DNA from 3 places in the Cytobacillus sp. SAFR-174 genome. Region 3 is predicted to be linked to each of the others. Evidence: riboswitches for the same ligand, from Rfam matches in the RefSeq annotation. Region 3 holds a riboswitch; each other region holds the start of a gene.
The links. Region 3 has a riboswitch for cobalamin ahead of ACTHRG_RS18360 (helical backbone metal receptor). Riboswitches for the same ligand answer to the same signal wherever they lie in the genome.
Positions count from the first base shown of each region.

Region 1: linked by a shared signal. The riboswitch ahead of ACTHRG_RS10900 (ribonucleoside-diphosphate reductase subunit alpha) and the one ahead of ACTHRG_RS18360 (helical backbone metal receptor) in region 3 are both predicted to bind cobalamin.
Region 2: linked by a shared signal. The riboswitch ahead of cobJ (precorrin-3B C(17)-methyltransferase) and the one ahead of ACTHRG_RS18360 (helical backbone metal receptor) in region 3 are both predicted to bind cobalamin.

Region 1 covers NZ_JBQCMZ010000008.1:154,199-160,711, forward strand. The annotation lists gene bioB (biotin synthase BioB) at 1-784, shown strand, start outside; gene ACTHRG_RS10895 (ribonucleotide-diphosphate reductase subunit beta) at 836-1,873, opposite strand; gene ACTHRG_RS10900 (ribonucleoside-diphosphate reductase subunit alpha) at 1,886-4,108, opposite strand; cobalamin riboswitch at 4,243-4,436, opposite strand; gene ACTHRG_RS10905 (hypothetical protein) at 4,558-4,686, opposite strand; gene ACTHRG_RS10910 (heavy metal translocating P-type ATPase) at 4,706-6,513, opposite strand, start outside.
Region 2 covers NZ_JBQCMZ010000021.1:55,067-61,579, reverse strand. The annotation lists gene ACTHRG_RS18920 (cobalt-precorrin-5B (C(1))-methyltransferase) at 1-1,012, opposite strand, end outside; gene ACTHRG_RS18915 (precorrin-8X methylmutase) at 987-1,661, opposite strand; gene cobK (precorrin-6A reductase) at 1,649-2,419, opposite strand; gene cobJ (precorrin-3B C(17)-methyltransferase) at 2,429-4,051, opposite strand; cobalamin riboswitch at 4,285-4,461, opposite strand; gene ACTHRG_RS18900 (hypothetical protein) at 4,513-4,794, opposite strand; gene ACTHRG_RS18895 (GerAB/ArcD/ProY family transporter) at 5,163-6,266, shown strand.
Region 3 covers NZ_JBQCMZ010000020.1:33,784-40,296, forward strand. The annotation lists gene cbiB (adenosylcobinamide-phosphate synthase CbiB) at 1-825, opposite strand, end outside; gene ACTHRG_RS18350 (adenosylcobinamide amidohydrolase) at 822-2,294, opposite strand; gene ACTHRG_RS18355 (FecCD family ABC transporter permease) at 2,686-3,738, opposite strand; gene ACTHRG_RS18360 (helical backbone metal receptor) at 3,704-4,663, opposite strand; cobalamin riboswitch at 4,830-5,034, opposite strand; gene ACTHRG_RS18365 (hypothetical protein) at 5,116-5,892, opposite strand; gene ACTHRG_RS18370 (FtsW/RodA/SpoVE family cell cycle protein) at 6,383-6,513, shown strand, end outside.

The DNA of each region.
Region 1 (6,513 bases), on a different contig from region 3:
TTGTTCACAATCCAGCATCTCAACTGCACCTATTGAAAAATACCGGATGATGGATAAGGACTCTATCTTACAAGGAGCTAGACAAGCACATCAGCTTAATGTTGGAACATATTGTATCGTTGCAAGCGGCAGGGGCCCAAACAACAAAGAGCTGAATGAAGTTGTATCTGCTGTTAAAGAGATAAAGGATCACTATAATATGAAAGTCTGCGCCTGCCTTGGACTCTTGAAGCCTGAACAGGCTGAGAAGCTGAAAGAAGCCGGAGTGGACCGCTACAATCACAATATTAATACATCTGAAGAACATCATGAGAGCATTACTACATCCCATACATATCGAGACAGAGTCAATACTGTCCAATTAATAAAGGAGGCAGGCATCTCACCATGCTCCGGTGTTATCATCGGCATGAAGGAAACCAAAAAAGATGTGATAGCGATGGCCCGAAGCCTAAAAGCGCTTGATGCCGACTCAATTCCGGTTAATTTTCTTCATGCCATTGATGGGACACCATTAGAAGGAACAGATGAGCTGAATCCCCGCTATTGCCTGAAAGTGCTTTGTCTCATGCGTTTTATCAATCCATCAAAGGAAATCAGAATATCCGGGGGCAGAGAAGTGAATCTCAGGAGCCTGCAGCCGCTTGGATTATTTCCGGCCAATTCCATTTTTGTAGGAGATTACTTAACCACCGCCGGACAGGAAAGCACAGCAGACCACCAAATGCTGAAGGACCTGGGTTTTGAAATTGATTTTGCAGCCGGGGAGCCAGTATTTTCCTGATAAAAAAAGATTCTGCGCCACAGCAGAATCTTTTTTTAATATATATCTTTTCTATAATTCGTCAAACCCATTATCTATTTGAACTTTTGTATATTGCCGCGATTTTTGTTCAAAGAAATCAGACTTCCCTTGGTCAACCTCCTCATACGCTACTATCCAGCGGAGAGGATTGGTTCGAAAGCCCTCAAACGGCCGTTCATATCCCAGCTGATTGCAGCGGACGTTGGCATAAAATTTGATATAGGCTTCAACATCAGACAGCAATATGCCTTCTGTTTTGCTGCCGATCACATCGCGGGCCCATTCAATTTCCAGCTCAGCTGCACTTTTAAAAGTCTCCCGGACGAATTCACTTAATTCATTAGTATTAAGCTCCGGATTTTCCTTAAGGATTTCTTTGAAAATTTTAACAAACAAATCTACATGGATTTGTTCATCCCGGTTGATGTAATTAATCATCGTTGAGGTGGCTACCATCTTCTGATTCCTTGCCAGGTGATAAAAAAATGCAAAACCTGAATAAAAGAATAGCCCCTCCAAAACGACATCAAACACAATCGATTTCAGCAGACTCTCCGCACTTGGATTCTCTGCAAAATCTTTATATCCGTTCACAACAAATTCATTTCTTTCAGCTAATATAGGTTCTGTCCGCCAGAATTCAAAAACCTCATCCTGCTTTTGTTTGGGAACAAGGCTTGATAGAACATAGGAATAGGAGTGATTATGAATCACCTCCTGCTGTGCAAGTATGATCATGAGTGCTGATAGGCTTGAGTCGGTAATATAATCAGCAACTTTTCCGGCATAATCCGTCTGGATGCTGTCCAGCAATGCAAGCAGCCCAATAATCTTCAAAAAGGCATCTTGTTCACTTTTCGTTAAGTGCGGAAATTGCTTAATGTCCTGTGACATGTTTATCTCAAATGGCGTCCAAAAGTTAGCGAGCATTTTTTTATACTTGGGATAGGCCCATGAGAAGCGGACATCATCCCAATTAAGGATATTGGAGCATTCGCCGTTGATGATTGAAGTTGATTTATTAGGCGCCGATTGATTAATAATTGGGCGTTTTTTTAGAGTATTCATAAGGGGCCTCCTTTAGCTTGAGCAAGATTCGCAGTCTTCAACCTCTGATGAAGTTGAACGGATATAGTAAGTTGTTTTTAATTTATTCTTCCATGCTGAAAGATGCAGGTTTAAAAGATCGATAGCTTTAATATGGTTAGGTATATAGAAATTAAATGAAATAGCCTGATCTATATGCTTTTGTCTGTTTGCATTCTGCCTGATGCTCCACTCCTGGTTAATATGATAGGCAGATTTGTAGTACCAAATGGTCTCACTGTTAATTTCAGGAGCCGTAACAGGGATTCGATAATCCTTTTTCTCTTCGGAATACTGCTTGTTAAATATAGGATCAATACTCGGTGTGCTTCCTGCAATTAATGCAGTAGATGCATTAGGGGCAACCGCCATCAGATAGGCGTTTCGGACGCCGAATTCCTTTACCTCCCTGCTCAATCCTGTCCAGTCCATTTCTGTCTTTGCCTCCAGATATCCCCGTTTTTCAAAATACGCACCCGTTTCCCACTCAGAACCTTTAAAGGCTGAATAGCTTCCTTTTTCTTTTGCCAGATTCATAGAACTTTTTATCGCTAAAAAAGCAATTTGTTCATATAGAATGTCAGCGAATTCTGCAGCTTCTTCGCTTTCCCATGTGATTTTTTTCAGTGCAAGAAGGTGGTGCCACCCAAAAGTCCCCAGTCCAATCGCACGGTATTTTTGATTTGTGATCTGCCCCTGAGGAACCGGAATACTATTTATATCAATAACATTATCAAGCATTCGCACCTGAATGGGCACAAGCCTTTCAAGGACTCCTTCACTTAAGGCCCGAGCAAGATTGATGGATGAAAGATTGCAGACAACGAAGTCTCCCGGCTGTTTTTCGATAATAATTCTCCCATCTCTTGTATATTCTTCAACCCTCTTAGTAACACTTTGGTTTTGTACGATCTCAGTGCAAAGGTTGGTACAATAAATCATCCCGCTGTGAGAATTGGCATTTTTCCGATTAACCTCATCCCGGTAGAACATGAATGGTGTCCCGGTTTCAAGCTGACTTCTCATGATGGATTTCATGATCTCGATAGCAGGAACTTTTTCCCTTGATAGATTCGGGTTATCTATGCATTCTTTATATTTCTGGCGGAATGACCCTTCGCCTTCTCCTTCATCATAAAAATCCTCCAGGGAAAAGCCCATGATTGTACGGACTTCATGGGGATCAAATAAATACCAATACCCTCGGCTTTCCACTTTTTCCATAAACAAATCAGGAATGCAGACACCTGTGAATAAATCATGTGTTCGCTGCCTTTCATCTCCATTATTAAGCTTTGCATCAAGAAACGGGAAGATATCTTTATGCCAGACATCCAGATAGACGCTTATAGCACCCTGCCTTTGTCCAAGCTGGTCGACACTGACCGCTGTGTTATTCAGCTGCTTCATCCAGGGAATCACCCCTGAAGATGCCCCCTTAAATCCTTTAATATCACTGCCTCTGCTGCGGATTTTCCCCAAATATACTCCGATTCCTCCGCCATTTTTAGACAGTGATGCAATATCGGTATTACTGTCATAAATGGAATCAAGACTGTCATCAACGGTCTCAATGAAACAGCTTGAAAGCTGTCCCCAGTTCTTCCCTGCATTAGCGAGTGTTGGAGTGGCAACAGTCATATACAACCCGCTCATTGCCCAGTATGCTTCTTTAACAAGCTCAAGACGCTTTTCCTTCGGCTCCTTTTTCATCAGCACCATGCTGATGATCATGAACCGCTCCTGTGGAAGCTCATAGAGGTTTTTCTGTTTGTCCCTGGCAAGATACCGATCTGCCAGCATTTTCAGCCCCAGGTATGTAAATAAACGGTCATTTTCTTTCCTAATAAAATAGGACAGCTCATTTATCTCCTCCTCTGAATACACATCTAATAAATCTTGTTCATAAATTCCCAAAGCGGTCAGACGTTCAATTAGCGTATAAAAATGTGTGTAACAATCATCCGGCCCGCATTCTCTGTTTTTTCCGGACTCATTATAGAGCTTTTTAAGAAGCAGACGTGAAGCGGCATACGTCCAATCTGGCTCTTCAATGCTGATAAATGATAAACAATCCAGTATAAGCTGGTCATACATGACCTCCGCTCCCAGCTGACTCATTTCTTCTTTCCTTTTTAATAGCTGCCCAATGTCGAGCTGTGGAAATTCTGTCTTAAGTTCTTCTAAAATTTTTATCGGCTGTATGGTTTGGACCATCTTACTTCCTCCTAAAGGCAAAATAAAAATCCGCCCGGAAAATGAGCGGATCAAACGATAGTATAATAGCAGGAAGCAGATGAACAGACGGCCATTACGCGATCGTTTCATCATCTCAATCCCCGAAGATAAGAAACTTTCGATCGCCCTGGCAGGTCTCCTGGCTTGTGCTTCACTCTACTAAAAGCCCTTCCCATACTAGCGCCATGAAGCGTTTTGTACAGTGGCATGCTTTTTTCGTCTGCACTTACAGTTGCGGGGACAGCTTCGGTTTTTCACCGAATTCCCTATTAAGTCCATATAGGACACCAATCACGATCTATATGTAGTTTTCACTTTAGAACATCCATACTATATATTGTAGAGAATTCTATCATATCGAGAAATAAATTACAATTATTAATCTGCCAAAAATGGGCAGAGGGGGATTCCCTCTGCCCGGTCATTTGTTATTCATGATTTTCGATTTCAATATCATGAGGTATCGGCTCTGGCTTAGCCCAGAAAGAATCATATGCCGCATAACCAGCCATTACAAGCACCAGATAAGCAATCGCTGCACCTGCCCATTTCTTCATTTAAATTTGCCCCTTTCAATTAAACGTTTTTTTCACTTACTTTTACTCTTTGTAATCTAAGTGCGTTTAAAACGACAGATACGGAGCTGAAAGCCATTGCTGCGCCGGCAAGCCAGGGAGCAAGGAACCCTAAGGCAGCTACTGGGATGCCAAGTGTATTGTATGCAAATGCCCAGAAAAGATTTTGTTTGATATTCCTTATGGTTTTTTTACTCATTAGAATGGCGTCTGCGATACTATTTAAATCCCCTCTCATTAGAGTAATATCTGCTGCTTCCATCGCAACATCTGTACCGGTTCCAATCGCCATTCCTATATCAGCAACAGCAAGTGCAGGGGCATCATTTATCCCATCGCCGACCATGGCGACTTTTTTTCCCTGGTTTTGAAGTTTTTTTACTTCTTCTGCCTTGCCTTCAGGCAGAACCTCTGCAATTGCAGAGTCTATCCCCACTTCCTCAGCTATTGCCTGAGCCGTACGTTTGTTATCTCCCGTTATCATAATGACTTCAATCCCCAATTGCTTTAAGCGATTGATTGCATTTCTGGATGTTTCTTTTATTGTATCAGCCACTGCAACGATACCTGCATATTTGCCATCGACTGCAACTAGCATTGCCGTTTTTCCATTTTCCTCAAGTATCTCCATTTCCTGCTTGGCTGAATGGACATTTATATCGTATGTTTCCATTAATCTTCTTGTACCGATTAGAAGGTTTTTGCCTTCCACTTTTGCTTTAATCCCAAAGCCGGGAATAGCTTCAAATTCCTGTGGATTAAAAAGATTGATTCCTTTATCCTTTATCCCTTTTACAATTGCTTCGGCCAATGGATGCTCAGACTGTTTCTCAGCAGATCCTACAAGCTGGAGAAATGCCCTTTCTTCAACATTACCTTCCGTAATCACATCCGTTAAAACCGGTTTGCCATGTGTTACGGTTCCGGTTTTATCAAGAACGACTGTAGTGATTTCATGTGTAAGCTCCAGGTGCTCCCCGCCTTTAAAAAGAACCCCATATTCCGCTGCCCGGCCTGAACCAGCCATTATAGAAGTTGGCGTAGCCAGACCCAGGGCACATGGACATGCAATCACCAGGACGGCAATCAACTTTTCTAGTGCTTCTGCAAAATTACCGGGACTTACCCATATATACCATACCAGGAATGTAACCACTGCTATGCTCACAACAATCGGAACGAATATCCCGGAGATTTTGTCTGCCATTCGCTGTATGGGCGCTTTGGAGCCTTGCGCTTCTTCAACTACTTTAATAATCTGTGACAGTGCTGTATCTTTGCCAACTTTAGTGGCTTTAATTTTCAGGAAGCCATTTTTATTAATGGTGGAGCCGATGACTGTGTCGCCTGCTGTTTTATCAACAGGTACGCTTTCCCCCGTCAGCATGGATTCATCCAATGCTGACTGTCCCTCGATAATTTCACCATCGACCGGAATTTTTTCACCCGGTTTTACAAATATGATATCTCCAGTAATAACTTCTTCAAGGGGAATTTCAATTTCTTCCCCTTCCCTCAAGACAGTTGCTGTTTTTGCCTGAAGGCCCATAAGCTTTTTGATTGCTTCAGAAGAACGCCCCTTTGCCCTCGCTTCAAACAGTTTGCCTAAAATGATTAATGTTATAAGAATGGCACTTGTTTCATAATAGAGCTCCACCATATGCCCGTTGCTGCCAAGTGATAATAAAGATTGGTATAAGCTGTAGAAAAACGCTGCCGAAGTACCCAGTGCAACCAGAAAATCCATATTGGCGCTTTTATTTTTTAATGCCTTATACGCCCCAACATAAAATTGTTTTCCTATGAAAA
Region 2 (6,513 bases), on a different contig from region 3:
AATAACAGCAGTTTCGGCAAAGGGCTTCAAAGAATTCTTCGTTTCCCTGCAGGATTTCACCAACCTGTGAAGCCGTATTTGCCTGTAAAATGTCCTGCTGAATTTCCTCGCTGACTTCCACTTTATTGGCCATACCTGCTAAAAACTCGAAACTGACTGGTGCACTTTTTGAGTGCACCATCATAACTCCCTGTGCAACCTTTGAGAATTTCCCCATCATCCCTACAAGAGAGACTTTGGGAATCTTCTTCCTTGCTATATTCTTCAAAGTAAAACCGACAAAGTCGCCCATTTCGATAAAGGCTTCTTCCGGCAAATGCGGATACTGCTTCATGGCAAATTTTTCACTGCGTCCGCCTGTTGTGATGACTAAATGATCACATCCTGCTTCTTTTGCGACATTGATCGCCTGAGCGATACTTGCCATATAGGCGGAACTGGAAAATGGAACCACCGTTCCCCTTGTTCCTAATATCGAGATTCCTCCGATAATTCCTAATCGGCCATTCAATGTTTTTTCAGCTATTTCTGCACCGTCCGGAACCGAAATGACTACTTCAATGCCCCGATTTACTTTATATTTGTCCATTGCTTCCTGGACGACACCATGGATCATTTTACGCGGCACCGGGTTGATCGCTGCCTGCCCTACCGCTACTGGCAGCCCGGCTTTCGTGACCCGTCCTACACCGATCCCGCCATCTAAATGGATGCCTTCTGTTATGGCATAAGTGACCGTACTTTGAATTCGTGCCTGATGTGTGGCGTCCGGGTCGTCCCCGGCATCTTTGATCGTTTCGCACATGACCCGGCCATCTGACCGATCAAAAGCCGTCACTTTAAAAGTGGCATACTGGCCAACCGGCAGATAAATCGTAACTTCATTTGGCACCTCTCCGGTCACAAGTGCCTGCAGCGCTGCCTTTGTCATGGCTGCGGCACAGGCACCTGTCGTATAGCCGTGCCGCATTTGGGATGGATCTTTTTTATTTCGCTGCTTTTGCCCGTTCATCCGCCATAATCGAAATGGCATTCAGCGCAGCGACCGTCACTGTACTGCCACCCTTTCTCCCTGCATTCGTAATAAATGGGATCCCTTCAAGCACGGCCAGCTCGGCTTTGGACTCTGCCGCTGATACAAAGCCGACTGGCATGCCAATAATTAAGTCAGGTTTTGCTAGGCCTTCTTTAATTAAACGAATCAATTCCAGCAGTGCTGTTGGCGCATTGCCGATAGCATAGATGCCCCCTTCATGCAGACTCGTTGCTTTTTGCATGGAAATGATCGCACGTGTTGTTCCCTGTGCCTTTGCTTCTTTAGAAACATCTTCATCCGCAATATAACAATGCAGGTCCCCGCCATGCTTTTGGAATCGCTTGCGTCCTGACCCGCTTTCAATCATCTGTACATCTGCCACGACATGACGGCCTGCTAAAATCGATTGAACCCCTGCTTCAATGGCATCTGGTGTAAAAATCATGCTTCGCCCCAGCTCGAAATCGGCCGAGGCATGGATGACACGCCGAACCACCAGCCACTGCTCATTTGTAAATGGATGCTCACCCATCTCCTCTTTAATAATCGCGAAGCTGTGATCATAAATTTTATCCGGATCTACCGTTACCGGTACAAATGTGGTATTAAAGTTCATGTTTGCCATGTGTAAAGCCCTCCCAATTTTTGAGTCACTTCTTCGAAAGAAGTGCAAAAGTTTTCATAATGAAGTGGCGGCCGCTTAATCAAAATAACAGGAATCCCCATCTCCAGAGCAGCTGTCATTTTTTCATCCACAGATCCCACTTTGCCGCTTTCTTTTGTAATCATCAGGGTTACACCGTATTGCTCACAAAGAGCTTTGTTTAATGATTCGGAAAATGGCCCCTGGATCGCAATGATGTCCTTTTGTTTAACGCCAAGCTTATCGCATTTTTCCATGTTTCCTATGTTTGGGAGCATCCTGCATACAAGCCGGATCTCCTCCCGCATCAGATATTTTGTGAAGATTTCCAGCGTTTTGCTGCCGGTTGTCAGCATGATTGTCCCTTTATGCGATTGAGCCAATTTTGCTGCTTCCTCATAGCTTTCAGCTTCAGTGATGAGCGGTGAGATAAACTGTTCCTTTGGCCTTTCGTAACGTATGTAAGGAATGCTGCATGCTTTAGCTGCTGCCATGGCCGTTTTTGACGCTTCTTCCGCGTAGGGATGACTGGCATCAATCACAGTGGTCACCTCTTGCATCTGAATCAGTTCAATCATGTCATTTTCTGTCAGCCGACCCACTTTATAAGAAATGCCTTCAGCTTTCAAGCTGTCAGCTGCCGATTCTGTGACAACGGTTGCCAATAAGGGATAACCTTGATTTTTCAATTGAATGGCTAATGCTCTCGCATCACTTGTGCCTGCTAAAAATAAAATCATGAGATCCTCCTAATCCCCGCATGGTGCCGGCTCTACTTCGATCTTGGAGCTCATATCCTGATAGGTAAAATACTGAATTTTTTTCACGCGCTTAAAATATTTAAAAAGCCGTTCATTCGGATGCGCATTTTCTTTGTATTCTTCGATAATCTCCTTTAATAACGGCACCAGCTGTTCAGGCTCAATTCCCTCTGCCACCGGCTGGGCAGCATGGGCTGTACGGCCAACCGGCTTTGCCCCGATAAATAAATCAAACTTCTTCTTGCGGTAAACAATGCCGATATCATCAAATACCGCCCGATAACAGGCCATACCGCAGCCATTAAAGCCAATATGCAGTTCCTTTGGTAGCTTTAAGCCGCCAAGTTCAGCTGCAATTTCCTCTGCATATGGAATGGATTCTGCCTTCTCCCCGTAGCAAAAATCGCAGGCTTTTACATTTAGAACATCACCTACCGGCATGACTGTCAGATCATGCTGTTCGAGTTTTTCCACAATTGACTGTGGCCGTCCGGTTGGAATCTTGATTAAGAATCGGTGATCCGGTGTATATTCCATGGTGCCTTTCTCGCCAACAGCTTCTGCCAGTACACGCATTTGGTCAGCTGTAACAAATTTATTGGCTACACCAGGCGAAACCGCAAATTCAAAAATATCTTCGATTGGCTGCTGCACCAAATGTGTTTGGTCAATCTCCGATTTCGTCACCATTGATAAAGCCTTTAAAGCCATATTCAGTGAACTGGATTCTTGTTTTTTGCTTTCAATTTGCTCGTAGCCGGGCACTGCTTCCCCGGTTTCCTGATTTAATGCCCATGGCTCCGCTTCCTTTTTTAAACGCTGATGCGGCTTTAAGCTTTGCTTCTCTTCCCCAAGCGTATACTTGCGCTGGTAGCCTCTCGGCGTAATGATTTTATTGTCATAAAAGAAAGTGGAGGAATTCCCGATCACAACTGTTGTCAGCATGCCTATATCGTGATCAAGCATTTCCGCCAGTGTCGTCAGAATGACATTCTGATTTTCACGGTAAGCACTTTTCACAAGCCCCACTGGTGTATCAGGAGAACGATATTTTAATAGAATCCTTTGTGCCTCGACAATCTGCCGTGTCCGCCGGCCGCTTTTCGGGTTATATAATGCAATGACAAAATCTGCCATTCCGGCTGCTTCAATGCGCTTTTCGATTACCGTCCAGGGTGTTAAATGGTCACTCAGACTGATGGTGCAGGAGTCATGCATGACAGGTGCACCCAGTAAGCTCGCACATGAATTAATCGCAGAGATGCCAGGAACAATTTCCACTTCGATTCCTTCTTCTTCTTTCCAGCCCAATTCGATCAGCACTTCATACACTAGGCCGGCCATGCCGTAAACGCCCGAGTCACCGCTCGAAATCACAGAAACAATTTGGCCGGCTTCCGCTCTTTTCACTGCATCCTGCGCACGGGATACCTCTTCAGTCATCCCTGTGCTGACAATCGAACTTGCTGTTACGTATGTCTCGATCAGATCTACGTAAGTTTTATAGCCAATAATGCAATCACTCTGCTGCAGCGCATCCACAGCCCGCTTGGTTATATGCTCACGATCGCCCGGACCAAAGCCGACAACAAAGATTTTTCCCTTTTTCATAGGCTTACCTCCAATTAAGAAATGCACATGCGCCATGTCTGCTGCCGTACTGCTCGAGCAGGCGGCCTGCGCCATCTAATTCTCAAAGTTCAATGCTTCTTGCAAAATAAAAAATGCCTGCACTCCTTTTCAAAGGAATACAGGCATATGAAATGACAGTATAAAAATAAGCATACTGAAACCCAAAAACAATTGATCATAATTGTCCCGCCTATACTTCTCCCTCCGAAAAGCAAGTGTCGTTTAAATAAGCAGGTTTCCTGACTTAAGCTTCTTCTTACTCTTACACCTTCCCGATTTCTCAGTGGCTTTGTAATTTCATCAGCTCTTACAGTAGCGGGGGCTGCACCAGACTTTCACTGGTTTCCCTTTTACCTCACAAAGTGAGCACTTATTTAAATTGATATATTAATTTTTTACTAATATAACATATAATGACCAATTTTGACATATTATTTTTTTCATAATTTTTTTAATGCTGTGTTAGTAGCTTTGGCATTATAAAATTCATGCCGTTTATACCGGACCATAGAAACCATTCCAAGAATCGGTCCAATCGCTAAAGAGGCAAAGACCCATTCCCAGCCAACTAACCTCTGAATAATAGGAATAAGGTTTATAGAAAATATAGTGATCAGGAAACCAAAACACATTTGAAAAGTCAGGGCTGTTCCTACATACTCAACTTCAGAAACTTCTGAAACTGCAGAAGAAAACTGGGCAGAATCTGCGATGACAGACATTCCCCAAATGATAGAAAGGAAACTTTGTGGATGTTGTAACTATGTACCGCCACACTTTTTATTGCCTTCCATTCATAAGTTTTCCAGCACCGGTAATATTAAGAGTAATGCAGAAAATAATGGTGATTTACTTATGACTAAACAGGATTAAGGATGAAGTCCAGCATGAGGTATGGGAAAAATCTTTTTATTCCAATAAATTTTTAATATAGTCAAAAAACAAATGTACGCTTTGGTCTTACTTTAATAAACAGCCTACCCCCTTTAGCAAAAAAAGAACACAAGATAAAAAGTTGATGAATAACGCCGGAGTGGGAACTCAGTTTTACCACAGCCAGATACCAAATCATGAAACGGAGGTGAACCAAATAAAGGAGCAGCCAATACCAGACAGATTGAAGATATCCCCATTTTTAGTATTTTATTTAATTATGTCCATGCAAATTGGCATTGGGGTTCTTAGCTATCAGAGAGATATCGCAAAGGATGCAGGCTATGATGCCTGGATCTCCATCCTGTTTGCCGGGGGTTGCATACATGTCATCCTTTGGATGAACTATAAAATTGCCGAAACGGTTGATGGTGATTTTGTGACAGCCCATAAGTACCTTCTGGGCAATTTTATCGGCAAAGCAATCAGTTCCATTTTCATAGGTTACTTTTTTTTGTATGTCTTAGCCATAGCACGAACATTTATCGAAATCATTCAAGTGTGGATGTTTCCGGATCTTAGCACTTTCTGGTTCTCCTTTGGATTCATGATACTTTGTACTTATATCATTTTTGGAGGGTTCAGAACCGTAGTCGGTATAGCCTTTTTCGGTCTTGTATTGCCTGCTTATCTCCTTCTCACATTTGGCTGGGCCATTAAATTTTCAAATTTCTACAATCTACTGCCAATTTGGGACCATTCCGTTAAAGAACTTCTCATCGGTTCCTACAAGATGTCGCTTACCTTCATCGGATTTGAGATTATTCTATTCATTTATCCTTTTATAAAGGAACCAAAGAAATCCAAAAAGTGGGCACACCTTGCTGTTTTTACCACTACCTTGATCTATACTATTTTAGCAGTCATTACGTTTGCCTATTATTCGGAAGATCTGCTTGCTAAAGAGGTCTGGCCCACTTTGACCATGTGGAAAATTGTAGAAATGCCTTTTGTGGAACGTTTCGAATATATTGGAATTGCAAACTGGAACTTAATTATGCTTCCGAATGTGTGTATTGCCATCTGGATCTGTTCGAGACTTATCAAGAGAATCTTTAATATTAGACAAAAGATTGGAGTGTTTTTTGTTGTCAGTGCTTTATTAATACTGATTAACTTTATTAATACGCGCGAAAGGATCAGTATGCTTAATGAATTTTTTGGGAAAATAGGGTTTGGCTTTACGTTCATTTATATTCCCTTGCTCTTTGCCGCTATCATGATTGCCAAGAGGGTAAAAAAGAAGGGTAAAAAGAAATGAAAAGCTTATCTTAATGGGGCTGGTTCTGCTGCTTGCCGGATGTATTTTCTTTTGGCTTTAACCGGCAAGCATAATAATTTGCTGAATATATTTGTATTCGCTTAAGTACCTTATTTCTGCAAATATATTTGATTTTTTCGGAATAATAGAGGATCCAGACTCCATTCTCCTGAAATCCGGGCAACGTACCACATTCTTTAATTTCTCATTATCCACTCCTAGTTAAATCATTTTTTGGATCATGGCC
Region 3 (6,513 bases):
CGCACGGTTAGAGATGACATCCTTATAAAAATTGATTCCGCCCAGCTGCACCCCCAGAAGTGCTGCAACAGCCGCTTCCCCCCAGCCGCTATTCGGGCTCGGATGCTTCGGTGCATCTCTTAAAAGGATTGCCCATGCCTCCCCATATGGAGCATACTCCGGCTTTTGTGTGAGCATGATGCAAACCGATGTCATCCGGCTTGGAATCCAGTTTACGATATCATCCGCTTTAGCAGAAGCCCATCCAAAATCCATATATCGTTCATTCATGTGGCCAACCATTGAATCACATGTATTAATGGCCCGGTAGATCAGAGCCAGCGGTGCACCGCCAATCATGGCCCAAAGTAACGGAGCAGTAATGCCATCACTTGTGTTTTCCGCCACTGTCTCCACGGCAGCCCGGACAATGCCTGGTTCATCCAGCCGATCTGTATCCCTGCCGACAATGTATGAAAGCTTTACTCTTGCTGCTTCCATATCCCCTTTTGCCAGAGGCTCATATACCTCCAGCGCTGCCTCTTTTAAACTCTTTTGAGCAATGGCTGTGAATATAAGAATTCCTTCTGCCAGGATGCCTGCGATCGGATGAATTTCATAGAAGAGCCGGGTAATGAAAAGGGTGATGCCACCTGCTGCCAGCACCACGATTAATAGCACGAGGCTCCCTTTTAATTTTCTAAAGCGGCCTTTATTCAGAGCTTGTTCCAGTTTATGTATCAGGGCACCCATCCACCTGACCGGATGCGGCCAGTTTGGCGGATCCCCTATCAGCTTATCCAGTAACCAGGCAAAGGTTAGCGCGAACAGGTGATATAAAATCATCTTTTTATCCTGCTTTGCGATTTTTTTATCGCCTCAACGGTACATTCGTAGACACCCTTGCCAATCACTTTGCCAAGCGGTGTAATGGTACCCGCATACTCCAGGTTTTCTCCCTGCTGTGCGGCGGCAATCAAAATACTGTCAGTTGATGTTCCGGTCGCTATCGTCCCTGTGACGGCATCTATAACTTTCTGATCATTTAGTGCTCTGGTCTTAGCCTCGGTTGCGGTCATAATGGATTGGATAAAGGCTTCCTCTGTAAGATGGCCATTAACGAAAATCCAAGTATTGATTGTACCTGGAGTCAGATGATAGGAATGCTCTTCACTTTTCGAAGCATCAACCGCATTGCCGACACCGGCTGTCACGACCACATACACAGAGAATGTATCTTCTTCATAAAATTGGCTGCTGTAATCCTCAATATATACAGCGGTCATCATCCCCACAGTTTCCCCGGGTTCAAAGCCGATTTCCCGTACAAATTCCGCCATCTCTGCCCGATGATCGCTGCAGTCATAATTCTTGCTCACATGCCGGTTAAGAAAAATCCGATTCCAGCCAGTCCCCGATCCGGTTACACCTGAAGACATGGTTTTAAGCGGAAATGGCGAGCGAAGGACCAGCAAATCCTCCCGTACCTCCAGGCTGGCTGGATCGATGCGCTTCTCTAATTGGCTTTCTGCCTGTGAGCGCTCAGGCACCAGCACCATCTGAGGGGCCGCCACTCTTGGATGCGGCAGCTTCTCGATCTTCGTCCTGTAAACCTCCCGTATCCGCCCTTCTTTTAAAACCTCATTAGGAACATGGTTAATATTGACTTCACCATTCTCCAGCAGCAATAGGCGGTCACAGTACAGGCCGGCCAGATTCAAATCATGGAAGATGGAGATCACCGTCAGTCCGCAGTCCTTTGACCATACGGAGAGGAGATCAAGCAGTTCTTTTTGATAAGACAAATCGAGATGGTTCGTCGGCTCATCCAGCAATAATATTTCCGGCTCCTGGGCAAGGGCCTGTGCTAAAAACACCCTCTGTCTTTCCCCGCCGGATAATTGCTGAATATCAGCATCCTGAAATCGGGAGATGCCCGTCTGTTCCATAACCCGGTTAACCGCTTCTTCATCCTTGCTGGTCCAGCTCTGGAACCAGCCCTTTTGATGAGCATAGCGGCCAAGGGAAACGGTTTCCTTTACGGTATATGAAAAGGCCTGAGAGGAATGCTGGGGCAGAACAGCCATGATTTTCGCCAGTTCTTTCGGTGTATATTCTGAAAGGTTCTTACCTTTGATCACAATATCACCTGATGTATGGGGCAAAATGCCGCTCAGCATCTTCAGAATCGTCGTCTTGCCGCTTCCATTCGGCCCCAATATCCCGAAAAGCTCCCCTTTTTCCACTTCAAAGCTGATATTTTTTACAACCGGCGCACCGGCATACCCGCCAGTGATTTGCTGGACTCTTAGCATGATTTACCACTTCTTTCTGAACAGAAAAGCGCAAGCGCCTTGCCCCGAAGGAACGCAGACTAAGATCGCCACGTCCTGTGGCAACGTCTGCATGACCCGCATCCTGCGGGCCTCAAGCACAAGACGAGCCTCACAGAAAGGCGTTATTTGCCTTTTTGGGAGGATTGCCCGAAATGTGGAGGCGACTGCCCAGGGACGACAGGCATAAGACGGTTCCTGTAAGAAGGCGTTTTTCCTTCTGAAAGGAAACGGCTTATGACCCCGAGTCCCTAGGAGCCGCAACAAGACAAGCTTGTGACCTCGAGGGGGTAGGCGCTGGAGCTAGACAGTTACCTAAGTTCAAAGTTGTACTTTCTTACAATTTAGAAAAGCGCAAAACGCCCTTATGCGCTTAAAGTTTATTCCTTCTTTTCATTAAAATAACCCCAAAAGCAGGTGCACCGATTAAGGCTGTAATCACACCGATCGGAAGCTCGGCAGGGGCAATGATCGTCCGTGAAACCAGATCGGCAATAATAAGGAAACCTGCTCCCACCAGAATGGATAGCGGCAGCAAATGCCTATGATCCGGTCCCCATAACATCCTGGCCAGATGGGGAATCACAAGTCCGACAAACCCGATCGTTCCAGACACAGCAACAGCCGCACCCGTTAAGATGGAGCCTGCTATCAGGACCATCATCTTTCTCTTCTGAACGTCCACCCCGATATGCCGGGCCTTTTCCTCTCCGAAGCTCATAGCATTAAGCTCTTTGCTGTTTACTAACAGAAGAACCGCACCTATCACAAAGAAGGGAAGGATAATGTTAATATACGCCCAGCCTCTCATCGACACACTTCCAAGAAGCCAGCCGATGATCTGTCTTAGCTCTTCACCAGTCAGAGCAATCATCAGAGAAATTAGAGCGCCAAGAAAAGAACTGAAGATAATGCCCGTTAAAATAATCGTTTCCACTTTCATGGATCTTTCAATATTTCTCGCAAAAAGCAAGACAGCAAAAATGGTTAAAAAGGAAAATAAGATGCTGAATAAAGGCAGCGTAAACATTCCTGCAAAGGGAATGGATAAGCCAAAGAACAAGGTTAAAACTGCACCGAGTGAAGCCCCGGAAGAAACTCCAATGGTATATGGATCTGCCAGCGGGTTTCTTAATAAACCTTGAAAGGCGGCTCCCGCAATGGCAAGAGACGCCCCAACCAAGCCTGCCAGCAATACGCGCGGAAGCCTGATGTCCATAATGATATTTGCATGCATGCTATCTGTGTTTTCCAATGAAACAAAGGGAAAAATCTCAGCGCTTATTACTCTGATGATCGTCATGGGATGAATGGACACTGTTCCAATTGAAATCCCCATCAGCATGGCACAAAGCAGGAAAGCTGCTGCTGTTACATAAGCCAGTAATTTATTATTTAAATACGTCCGGATATACTGCTTTTGCAAGTTCTTCGACTCCTTCAATAATACGAGGGCCAGAGCGGGTTACCATATCGGAATCAACATCGGCAACCTGCTTATTTTTCACTGCGGTAATATCCTGCCAGCCATCCCGGCTTAAGACATTGCCGACAGCATCTTCAGTGTAATAGCCATGAGTTGTGATGATCACGTCCGGATTTCGTTCGATAATCGCTTCCGGATCCATCTTCGGCCATCCTTCTTCCGAAATAATATTTTCCGCGTTGATGGCACTCAGCATTTCGTCCATAAATGTCTCAGTGCCTGCTGCATAGATTTCTGGAGCAGGTGAAACTTCAACCATTACCGATTTGCGGTCCTCTTCTTTTATCCCATTCGCTTTTGTTTTGATTTCCTCAAGCTGGCTCTTCATGTCTGACACAAGTGTTTCTGCTTTTTCTTTCTCTCCCGCTGCCGTTCCAATCATTTCAATGGATTCAAAAACCTGATCAAAGCTCTTCGCGTCATTGACAACAAGGACGGTCACACCCGCATCCTTTAATTGCTGAAGACCTGCTTCCGAACTTTGTGCGCTTGAAGCATGGGCAAGAACAAGGTCGGGGTTTAAAGAGATCACTTTCTCTACATTAAATTCCAAGCCTCCAACCTTTTCCTTTTCTGCGGCTTCTGGCGGGTAGTTATCAAAGTCGGAGACCCCAACCACTTCTTCTCCCAGCCCCAACTCGAATGCTATTTCAGTGTTACTTGGAATCACGGAAACGATTCTTTCAGGCTTGGCTTCAATGACCACTTCATTATCCAGCGCGTCATTTATCGTTACAGGAAATGCAGCATTCTGCCCTTCCTCAACCTTTTTCTCTTCTTTTGGCTGTTCAGCACTCCCGCCGCAGCCTGCAAGCAATCCTGCAGCAAACAGCATAGTTAATAAAAATGCATAAAACTTTCTCATTCTCAGCAATCCTCCTAGAACTTTCGACAGAATTCGAGTGGTGCCTGTCACCACCGTTTTAAAATAAAAAAACATCCCCTCGAACGGCAAGGAGATGTTGGTATGGTCATTTAAAAAATGCAGAATAGATGGCCGGACCAAACACCTCCCTATCCTCGTAGGTTTATGGGTGCTTAAGAATCAGGCAGGTCTCCTGGCTCATGGTCAATGCGTTCTGCTCCTTCCCATACTTGGGTGTACAGTGGATTTGCAGACAGCTACCATTTACAGTGGCGGGACCGCGCTGGAATTTCACCAGCTTCCCTATTAAGTCTTCAAAAGCGCTTGCTTTAAAGCCCTTTTGAGAAGACACCTGTTCTATTGCGGTTATAAAATTTTCTATTTCCGATTATACACCATCCCGCAGAAAAAGTAATAGAAATTTGCTGAATGTTGTAAAAAAGTTCAGAATTCTAACGCGAGTATATTTTCCATTCCCTTGTCTTCTTATCGAACACAATCTTCGCCTCACATGGCTCTTTCACTATGGCTTCATACTCATCATACATATCATCCATATTCGCAAAATCACCAATAATCCAAATAGGAATCTCAATCCTGACCCGATTCTGTTCAATATCCTTAATGGAAAGGACCGCTCCTTCTTTCATAAGGGGCTTTAATGAAAGCAGGACATCTCTGGTGATTGGAGGATACGTCTTTTTCTTTTTAATGCCAAGGAGCGTTTTTTCTACCTTCATCTGTTCCATTTTCCCGGGGATCACTTCTCCAAGCATACGGTAAAAATCGTTCAGATCGCGGTAATATGTGCGGTTAAACCAGCCATCATCATGAGCAAGGTACACATACCGGTTGCTCAGATAATTGTAAAAAGGCAGCTTAAGATGTTCTTTGACATGGCCGAGATAAAGAAGTTCCGCAATGGTCTGGCCGGGAAGCTCATTCACCGCTTCCTCTTCCTCGAAGTCGATCCAGCAAAAATCGCCATAGCCGTATACATCATCCCCAACCAGCCTGCCCAGCTTGTCCCTTGATACATAATCGAACATCGTGTGAGTATTAAAGTCCCCATGTTCAAAACGATGCTTTAACAGCAGCAGATTATTAATAGAATCTGAAAGAGTCTGGGCAAACTCTGCAAACTCAATTCCATAAGTCATCACATACTGATCCTGTTCATTAAGGTGGATGTAGATGAGATCACGAATAGTTTGATTCCTTCTTTTCAATGACGAAACCCCCGAACCGTAGCCTAATTGATAAAAGACAGCTTCTTATGAAACTGTCTGCCAAACTTCCAGTATTTTATCCTCTTATTGTAGCAAAAATATCTGAAAATATCTTTCCAGATGAGAAAAAATTTTTAATCCGTTTTTTTTGAAAATACAGGAAACCAACATCATAATATATTCGTCTAACTAGTGAAATCTCTTTCTCCATTGTAAGGTTAATTTTTCCTTTGATAGGATAAAGTGAAACTTCAATCAGCAGGGAGTGCTTTTCTCCCGGCTGATTGTTAGTTGAGGCCCACAGGAAGTGGGTCACAAAGACGTTGCCACAGGATGTGGCGTTTTTAGTCTTTGTTCTTCTTTTCGGGCCTTTACGGGCAGTTTGACCCCCACTTATTCTCCCTTGATTCATCTGATTCTAGATGTGGGGTCTTACTGCCCGTTAGACTGCGATAAAAATGTAAAAAGGTAAAGAAACCAGGTGTATATAATGAACCAGAATAATAGATTCTCAGACCGATTCGATTGGACGTTATGCTTTCTTCTGCTGCTGTTTTTTCTCATCAGCTGCATTGCGATTTACAGCGGACAATCCTCCAATCAATATGAAGGGAATTTTGT